One region of the Paenibacillus sp. B1-35 genome, then DNA from elsewhere that is predicted to be linked to it. Evidence: predicted binding sites of a transcription regulator. Region 1 holds the regulator's gene; each other region holds the start of a gene.
What was found. The regulator Rex, encoded in region 1, represses fermentation and respiration genes when NADH is low (regulators of the CRP and FNR family bind a similar motif). The targets are predictions, from matches to a motif close to TTGTGAAATATTTCACAA.
Positions count from the first base shown of each region.

Region 1 (3,286 bases):
ATGCTGACACAGCTCGTCGATGTCAAGGATCAGTGGGATCGCTTGCATGAGCAACTTTATCAGATGCTGCCTTCCATGAATGAAGCCGGTCAAGCGGAGGGCGGCCAAGCTGTGCTTAGGCTGCCGTCAGGTAATCGTCCTGAAGCCTGGAGCTCTATTGCGGAACTGGAAGGCGATATTCATACCCGCTTAAGCGACATTGTCCGTTCGGGGGAGAAGCTCGTTAACGAATGGAAGGATTACGATGATGACGAGGTTCAAGGCGTTACGGCAGACGTGACAGGTCTGTTCAAGGACATTGGGCAACTTCGTGATGAATTCCGGGAGTTTATGCAGGGCAAGGATGCGGATACGGTATATTGGATGGAAGGAAATCTCCAATATAAGCATAAATCGATGCAAATGTATGCCGTCCCTGTTGATGTGAGTGAGGCACTGAAGCGTTATTTCTTTGAGCCGAAGAAGAGTGTCATTCTGACATCAGCAACATTGTCTGTCGATAAATCGTTCCAGTTCGTGGCCGAACAATTGGGCTTGAAGGATGCAGAACGGGATGGGCGCTTGAACACCGTGATCCTTCCGTCACCATTTAACTACCGTGAACAAGCGCTTGTAGTCATTCCGCGTGACTTTCCGAGCGTAAAGGGGGCGTCAGACGCTAAGTTTAATATGACGCTGATGCAGTCACTGGCCGATGTAGCTAAGGTGACAGAGGGACGAATGCTTGTATTATTCACATCGTATCGCATGCTGCGGGATGTATATGAGCCGCTAAAGGAAGCGCTAAGCCTCCATGGCATTCAAGTGCTGGGACAAGGAATTGACAGCGGCAATCGAAGCAAGCTGACACGAAGGTTCCGAGAACAGCCGAACTCGGTGCTTCTTGGGACAAGCAGCTTTTGGGAAGGAGTAGATATTCCGGGAGATGCGCTGACCTGTCTGGCGATTGTACGACTTCCTTTCCAGCCGCCGAATCACCCGTTAGTGGAAGCAAAATGCGATCGCTTGAAGCGGATGAATCAAAATCCGTTCCGCAAATATTCTGTACCGCAGGCTGTTATCCGGTTCAAGCAGGGATTCGGTCGTCTCGTGCGCACAACGCAGGACAAAGGGATTGTGATCATTTATGACACCCGGGTTATTGAGACAAGCTATGGCAAACACTTTCTTTACTCGCTGCCTGGTCCAAAAATGGAGCATATGGCAACAGAACAACTTGTACCACGTATAGATACGTGGCTAGACCATAATCAAAGAGGTATTGGAGAGCGATGAGAGGAGCTTTTTTAGGATGAAAGCACTAAAAATATCAGAAGCTGTCGTTCGGCGCTTACCCGTATATTTACGTCACCTATTAGAATTGAAGCAGCGTGAAGTGCTCACAGTTTCATCTCAAGATTTGGGACAGAAGCTGAACTTGAATCCTGCCCAAATTCGAAAGGACTTGGCATACTTCGGCGACTTCGGCCGCAAGGGTATCGGGTATGATGTATCGTATCTTATTCAACAAATTCGGCATATTTTAAAACTCGATCAGGTAATACCTGTTGGACTTGTCGGCGCAGGTAAATTAGGGCACGCCCTTTGCAACTACACCGTATACTTGAAAGATAATATGAAAATTGTTGCTGTGTTCGATGCTCAGGAGTCCAAAATTAACACTGAGATTAACAATTTGAAAGTTCAGCCCATGTCTGATCTCATTCCTACGGTTCGTGAAAAGCAAATTCGCATCGGAATCATTACGGTGCCGGCTACGGAAGCACAGCATGTTGCGGATCAATTTGTAGAGGCCGGGGTAGAAGCCATTTTGAATTTCGCGCCTGTCATCTTGAGAGTGCCGCCGAATATTCGGGTTCATACAGCCGACTTCACGACGGACTTGTTCAGTTTGGCGTATTATTTATCTGATAATGGAAAGGAAGTACCTGCCGAATGACACATCGAATCATTATTAAAAACGGCATATTTGCCGACTTGTCTCCAACTGCGAAACAATCCTCCTTCCATGGATTCATGGTCGTGGAAAATGATCGCATCGTTCATCTGGGAGCTGATTTGCCTGAGCAATACACAACTGAAGGTGCAGAAATCATTGATGGCAAGGGATTGTTCTTTATTCCAGGACTTGTGAATACACATGGACATGCTGCGATGTCTTTGCTGCGCGGATATGGTGATGACCTTGCGCTTCAAACGTGGCTGCAGGAGAAAATGTGGCCGATGGAAGGTAAGTTTACCGCTACGGATGTGTACTGGGGAACGGCGTTGTCGGTTGTTGAAATGTTGAAGGGCGGTACGACAACATTTGTTGATATGTATGATTACATGGATGAAGTGGCAAAGGTAAGTGAGCAATCTGGAATCCGTGCATCACTCATGCGCGGAGCGATTGGCTTGTGTCCGGAGGATGTACAGCGGGAGAAGTTGAATGAAGCGATCCAGTTCGCGAAGGATTGGAACGGGAAGGCAAATGGCCGCATTCGTACACTGTTGGCGCCACATGCGCCGTATACTTGCCCGCCATCCTTTATCGAGAGCTTTGTTCAGGCTGCGCATGATTTAGATTTGCCGCTTCATACTCATATGTCAGAAACGAAAGCTGAAGTAGAGCAAAATGTGAAGGATTATGGAATGCGTCCGGTAGCGCATCTCGAGAAGCTTGGCTTCTTCTCACGTCCTTCCTTCGTCGCTCATGGTGTTCATCTGACAGATGAGGAAATAGAAACGCTTGCGAAATATAATGTGGCGGTGTCTCACAATCCAGGCAGCAACTTGAAGCTGGCGAGCGGCGTTGCTCGCGTAACTGAGCTGCTTCGTGCAGGTGTTGTAGTATCACTTGGTACCGACGGACCGGCAAGCAACAATAACCTTGATATGTTTGAAGAAATTCGACTCGCCGCCCTGATCCATAAAGGCGTGTCCGGTGATCCGACTGCTATTCCTGCAGCAGAGGCACTGCGCATGGGAACAATCTATGGTGCGAAGACAATTCGTGTTGACGATATTGGCGCGCTTGAAGTGGGAATGAAGGCTGACTTTGTTGCAGTTGATATTGATCAGCCTCACTTTATGCCTCATACGGATTTGGTATCCCATGTTGTATACTCGGCATCTGCCAAGGATGTCAAGCATGTATGGGTTGATGGAAAGCAGGTTGTGAAGAATGGCGAATGCCTGACGATGGATGAGGAACGAATCCTTCATGAGGCGCAGCAATGCTTTGAGAGCTTGCTTGCAAGATAGGCAGGAGGAGAGTTCATGCAGAGAAGACGCGTACGCCGGA
Region 1 covers NZ_JBCHVJ010000001.1:1,241,562-1,244,847, reverse strand. Annotated here, with positions in the region: gene dinG (ATP-dependent DNA helicase DinG) at 1-1,275, shown strand, start outside; gene ACQ5BJ_RS05210 (redox-sensing transcriptional repressor Rex) at 1,292-1,939, shown strand; gene ACQ5BJ_RS05205 (amidohydrolase) at 1,936-3,246, shown strand; gene ACQ5BJ_RS05200 (DUF5590 domain-containing protein) at 3,262-3,286, shown strand, end outside.

Region 2 (3,286 bases), 340 kb from region 1:
AAGCTTAAGCAGTTCGGAATGGCCATGCCAATCCCAAGCAGCAGGATGAAAATGCAGGCGACAAACACACCCATGGACAACAGCGATGAGCTTAAACCGTTAAGCGTAAACCCGACCAGCGCTCCAGCACCAAGTACAGTGACGAGACAGCCGATCAGAATGATCTGCTCTGGTTTCAAGGTGGACAATAGCTTCTTCGACAGCATGGCTCCTATTATCGAAGACAACGCTACAAAAATACCGAAGAAACCATAGATGCCTGGCGTCATCTCAAAGTATTCAATAAATACGAAAGGCGCTTCTGCATAGTAACTGAACAGAATGCCGTTCGTTGCTCCGATTAGAAAGCCAAATGCCCATACTCTGCCGTCTGTAATGAGGCGCTTGGCGACAGACAATGTATTCACATTCAAAGTTGTCGTGGCACCTCTCGTTTCAGGCAAGGAAGCGAACGTGTACATGAATATCGCCACACCCATGATGACAAGGGTTAGAAAAACAGCCCTGAAGCCTAACGACTGATCAACCCAGCCTCCAATCAGCGGCCCTAAAGCCGGTGTAAAAGCAAGAGCTGCTGAGATTTGAGCAAATACAGCATGACGCTTCGAACCATCGATGCTTTCTCGTAAGATCGTTTGCGTTACAACCGAGCCTGTACTTGCACCGAATGCCTGCATGAATCGACTAACCAATAGCCACTCCACGGAACCTGACAGATAACAGCCTATGCTGCCTATTCCATATACGAAAATGCCCCAAAGCATGGCAGGGCGCCGACCAATTGCATCCGATAACCTTCCCCAGCAAAAAACACCAACCGCAAACCCAAGAAAATAAATGCTGAGCGTGAGCTGAATCATGTTGTTGCTTGCCTGCAATTGACTAGCAATGTCCGGCAAAGAAGGCGTGTATATCGTTTCGCTGATTTGTGGAAATCCCACAAGAATAATAAATAAAAGCAATGATGGAGTTGAGATTTTTTGTGCCAACTTGCATTCCCCCTATAATTTCGAAAATCTCAATTACATCATCGAAATGTCAGGGAATCGGGGGTTTGCATTTGATTAATCTTGCAAATGAGAGTGCCATAATGAGTGATCACCTTACAATGTTATAGGGGGTAAATATATAGAGGATTATATCAGAATCACATAAATATTACCACGCTCTGACAAGCTTGGACTTGAATTCAAATGCAGATGGCACCGGAACCCCAACCTACGGCTTATTTCTAGCAAATGGTTTCTATGACACTTGGGAAGAAGTTGGTAAAGGCAATGGATTTACTTTCTGTCAGGACGCCGACCTATTGAATGATCAATCTTCCTTATTCGCTAGAATCGACTACATTTTATTTAAAAATGGATGGATGCCCGTCAAGGCAGATAATGTTGGAGAGAAGCAGCAAGATCGAACCGATACAGGACTGTGGCCTTCCGATCATGCAGGGGTAACAGCAACATTAAATCTTGGGTGCAGAAGTTACGGATAAGCAGTGATGAGTCGTCAAATATCCATCGACGACCCGTCCCCATTTCATTTCTTTGTGAATGTGGGGCTTTCCAATATTTACGTAACGTATTTATACCTAAAACCACCTTGGAATGTGAAAAACATCACAATATAATAATTGAAAATATATTAAAATTAAAATGAACTTAAAAGAGAGCCAACTTAGAAGTCGGAAGAGCAACTATGAAAGCCATTCAATTGCGTAGAAACCGCAGTACATAGCCTACTCGACATTACGGGTTCGCTTCGTTGCATTCCGTCCTAGGTATTCCCTTAAGGTTCATCTATAAAGAGATAGAAAGCGGAGGAAAACTCATGAGAAAGAATGCAGCAGCAACGTTGATTCTCGTTCTCTCGTTTATGCTCATCATCGCTGGATGCGGCGGTAACGGGAATACGAGCGCGAACCAGAATCAAGACAATGCAACAAAAGCAGAGAAACCAGAATCAGAAGCCGTGTCGGGAGCTTCGAAAGCAAGCTACACCCCTATCGATCAATTACAAGATAAATATGATATCATCATCATCGGTGCAGGTGGAGCTGGGATGACCGCTGCCCTTGAGGCAAAAGCCAAAGGCATGAACCCGGTTATTTTCGAAAAAATGCCGGCAGCCGGCGGAAATACGATGAAGTCCTCATCGGGTATGAATGCTTCTCAGACGAAATTCCAAAAAGAGCAAAGCATTGAAGATAGCAACGATCTCTTCTTTGAAGAAACGTTAAAAGGCGGTCATGGAACGAACGACAAAGAAATGCTTCGTTACTTCGTTGACAATTCCGCAAACGCGATTGACTGGCTGGATTCTATCGGCATTCGCTTGAACAATCTCACGATTACTGGCGGTATGAAAGAAAAACGTACACACCGTCCTGAGGACGGCTCTGCTGTTGGACAATATCTCGTTAGCGGTCTTGTTAAAAATGTACAATCTAAAGGAATTCCACTTTTCGTCAATGCAAAAGTAACAGATATTACTGAAAAAGACGGCAAGGTTAACGGCGTTAAAGTTCTCTTTGAAGAGAAGGATGAGAAAAATATTGCAGCGAATGCAGTTGTTGTGACAACTGGCGGTTACGGTGCCAATATGGATATGATCTCCTCTGTTCGCCCTGATTTGAAAGGTCTCGTAACGACAAACCAAGAAGGCAGCACAGGTGACGGCATTACAATGATTGAAAAACTCGGCGGCGTTACTGTCGATATGGATCAAATTCAGGTTCACCCTACTGTGCAGCAAGAGAAATCGTATCTCATCGGGGAAGCTATCCGCGGTGAAGGCGCAATTCTCGTTTCTAAAGACGGCAAACGATTCACTAACGAATTAGACACTCGTGACAATGTAACTGCAGCCATCAATAAGCTTGCTGACAAAGCCGCTTATCTCGTATTTGATTCCGGCGTAAAGTCGCGTGCAAAAGCGATTCAGCAATACGAAAAAATGGGCTTCGTTATTAAAGGCGAAACGGTTGAGGCTCTGGCAAAAGAAATGGGCGTTCCGGCAGACCAACTAAAATCTACGCTGGATACGTGGAACGGCGCAGTGAAGGATAAAAAAGACGCTGAATTCGGCAGAACAACAGGCATGGACAACGAACTGTCCGCTGGCCCATTCTATGCCATCAAAATCGCTCCAGGTATTCATTACACTATGGGCGGCGTGAAAGTCAATACGAACACTGAGGTAGTAACGAAGGACGGCAAGTCTATCCCAGGTCTGTTCGCAGCTGGCGAAGTGATTGGCGGATTGCACGGTCAAAACCGTATCGGCGGCA
Region 2 covers NZ_JBCHVJ010000001.1:901,500-904,785, forward strand. Annotated here, with positions in the region: gene ACQ5BJ_RS03960 (multidrug effflux MFS transporter) at 1-989, opposite strand, end outside; gene ACQ5BJ_RS03965 (hypothetical protein) at 1,184-1,492, shown strand; gene ACQ5BJ_RS03970 (flavocytochrome c) at 1,828-3,286, shown strand, end outside.
Region 2: a site for Rex is predicted at 1,605-1,622, ahead of ACQ5BJ_RS03970 (flavocytochrome c). Genes of this name have one in related genera too.

Region 3 (3,286 bases), 190 kb from region 1:
CATTCCATACCCATAAGTATGCGGATGTGTGCAAGCATTTATTCAATGCGTTCCGAGACAAAGGCATGGCCATCGCAGCGTATTTCTCCAAGGCTGATTGGCATACGCCAACGTATTGGGCGCCAGGGATGGAGAGAAGCAATCCGACATGGCGGGGCCCGTCTTATAATCCGCAGGATTATCCTGAATTATGGGAGCAATTCGTCCAATTTACTCATGAACAGATAATAGAGCTGTTGACGGACTACGGCCGTATCGATGTGTTGTGGCTGGATGCGGGCTGGGTATGCAAGGAAAGCCGCGTATCACAGGATATTCGTCTGGGAGAAGTGGTAGAGAGGGCGAGAGAGAAGCAGCCATGGCTGCTGTCTGCCGACCGCACGGTTGGCGGGCCGTATGAGAACATTATAACTCCGGAACAAACAATTCCAAATGAGGCAATGAATGTGCCTTGGGAAAGCTGTATTACGATGGGGACATCCTTCTCATTCCGATATGAGGACAAGTATAAGTCAACTCGGCAGCTTGTGCACATTCTCATGGAGGTGGTTGCTAAGGGAGGAAACCTGGCCCTTAATGTGGGGCCGCAGCCTGACGGCCGCATCCCAGAGGGGGCGATTGTACGGATTAAGGAACTCGGTGCATGGATGGAGACCTATGGGGAAGCTGTTTATGGAACCCGTATTTGTGCTCCTTATTTTACTCAGCGCTGTGCCTTTACTCGTAAGGAAGACACAGTATATTGTACGTACTTATATCCGTCTGAGGAATCGGAAGTTACCGATCACATATTTATTCCTTATCTAGAAAAGGTGACGAACATCCAATTGGTCGGTACAGATCAGAACGTAGCATTCCATTCAGACGAAGCAGGTTTGCACGTAAAGCTGCCAACGAGTGAAGTTGGGGGCAATGCCCCGATCGCACATGTATTCCGGATGACAGCCTTTTAAGCGCTATAGAGAGCACATTATTTGCAGTGCTAAATATAGATGCATAACATAATGATTGCCCTCATGTCATATACGTGCATGAGGGCAATTTGATTTAGATGCGGCAAATCTCATTCGGGCACATTTCGCAATGACATACTTCCCGCAAATGTTCCAATTCCCGAATAACAATCATGCCATTCTCATATTCAATGACATCGCGCTTGCGGAGATCGCTCAACATACGATTCACACTTTCGCGTGTCGCGCCGATCATGTTCGATAAATCTGTATGTGTGATTTTTTTGTTGATAAGAATCCCGCCATCCTCTAGCTCCTCGCCATACGTGTTCGATAATCTTATCAGTGTGGAGCACAGCGCGCCAGGCTTGCCGTACATCATCAAGTCCCGGAACTTTGTCTGTGTAAGGCGGTGATGAATACCCATCCACTTCATAAAGTCAATGGAGAAATCGCAGTGCTGGCAGATGAGTATTTCGATATCTTTTTGCTCGATTAGTAATACTTCAGCTTCTTCGATAACTTCAGCGGTGAAGGTATGCTTCGTGCTATGGAATGGGTCAACTTGGCCAACCAAATCTCCAGCTTGATACATGTACAGAATGAGCTCTTTTCCTTCATCTGTGGATTTCGTGATTTTTACACGGCCGCTTTTCAGAAGGAATAGCTTATCAGATAGGTCTCCCTCCCAGAACAAATGAGAACTATCCGGATAGGTACGTTCTTTACCAATACTTATTAATCGTTCTACATTCTGTTCTGAGAAACAAGAGGTATTGCATGGCTCTCCAAATTGTTCGATGATGTTAGTCACCCTGTTCCCCTCCAATTTACATATTTCAAATTTTAGTAATTTTGACCCAAGGAATTCCATGTGACAAGTTTCACTATATGAATACGTATTACTATCATGGATGTTCCGCAAGCAGTTGTCAATTTATTTACGATTAAAATTAGTTACAGTTTGGTTAAATTGAGTGATTAATATCACGCTGGACCAAAGAAAAATAAAATATTGATCAGATTAGTGAGATAATGTGAAAAATATCACATACTAAACCCCGTTCAGGTGGGTACAATGAGAGTGTGAAATGATTCACAAGCAATTGTATCCATTACGAACCTCAGATAAGGACCGTAACAGAACCGTATACAGACCAAATAAAAGACCTTTCCTTAGGTTCATCGGCATGGAATCAATGAATGGAGGCGGAGAGAATGGCGACAAAACAGGAAACGAAACCAGTTGTAGAGAAAAACGATGTCACGAAGCACATTCAACAATTGATTGACCGCGCGAAGAAGGCGCAAGAAGCATTTATGGATATGAACCAAGAGCAAATTGACAAGGTCGTGCAGCAAATGGCACTCGCTGGCTTGGATAAGCACATGCTGCTGGCCAAGATGGCCGTTGAGGAAACGGGACGCGGTGTGTATGAGGATAAAATTACGAAAAATATATTTGCAACTGAATATATCCACAACTATATCAAGTATGACAAAACAGTAGGCGTCATTGAGGATAATCCGTACGGCTCTTACATGAAAATTGCGGAACCAGTTGGAATTGTCATGGGGATTACACCGGTAACGAATCCGACCTCAACGACAATGTTCAAGGCGCTCATTTCGATAAAGACACGCAATCCAATCATTTTCGGCTTTCATCCATCAGCTCAGAAATGCAGCGCGGAAGCAGCTCGCATCCTGCATGATGCAGCTGTGAAATATGGTGCGCCAGAGCACTGTATCCAATGGATCGAGTATCCGTCGATGGAAGCGACTAACGCCTTGATGAATCACCCTGATGTGGCGCTTATCCTAGCGACAGGCGGTGCTGGTATGGTTCGCTCTGCTTACAGCTGCGGCAAGCCTGCTCTTGGCGTTGGCCCGGGCAACGTACCTTGCTTCATCGAGAAGACGGCAGACTTGAATCAAGCCGTAACGGATTTGATTCTTTCCAAGACGTTCGATAATGGTATGATCTGTGCTTCTGAACAGTCAGTCATTATTGAAGAGCCGATTTACGTACAAACGAAGAAAATGATGACAGCCCAAGGCTGCTACTTCTTGAGCAAGGAAGAGACAGGCAAGCTTCAAGCAATGGCGATGAAGACAGACACTTGTGCAGTGAATCCGAACATCGTAGGTCAGTCCGCGAAGAAGATTGCAGAGATGGCTGGTATTCAAGTGCCGGATACGACGAAGATTCTAGTAGCTGAGCTGGATGGCGTAGGGCCGAAGTTCCCATTGTCTGCTGAAAAGCTAAGCCCGGTGCTTGCCTGCTACAAGGTGAAAACCGCACAAGATGGAATTGATCGCGCTGCTGAAAT
Region 3 covers NZ_JBCHVJ010000001.1:1,432,957-1,436,242, reverse strand. Annotated here, with positions in the region: gene ACQ5BJ_RS06195 (alpha-L-fucosidase) at 1-953, shown strand, start outside; gene ACQ5BJ_RS06190 (Crp/Fnr family transcriptional regulator) at 1,048-1,767, opposite strand; gene adhE (bifunctional acetaldehyde-CoA/alcohol dehydrogenase) at 2,172-3,286, shown strand, end outside.
Region 3: a site for Rex is predicted at 2,038-2,055, ahead of adhE (bifunctional acetaldehyde-CoA/alcohol dehydrogenase). Genes of this name have one in related genera too.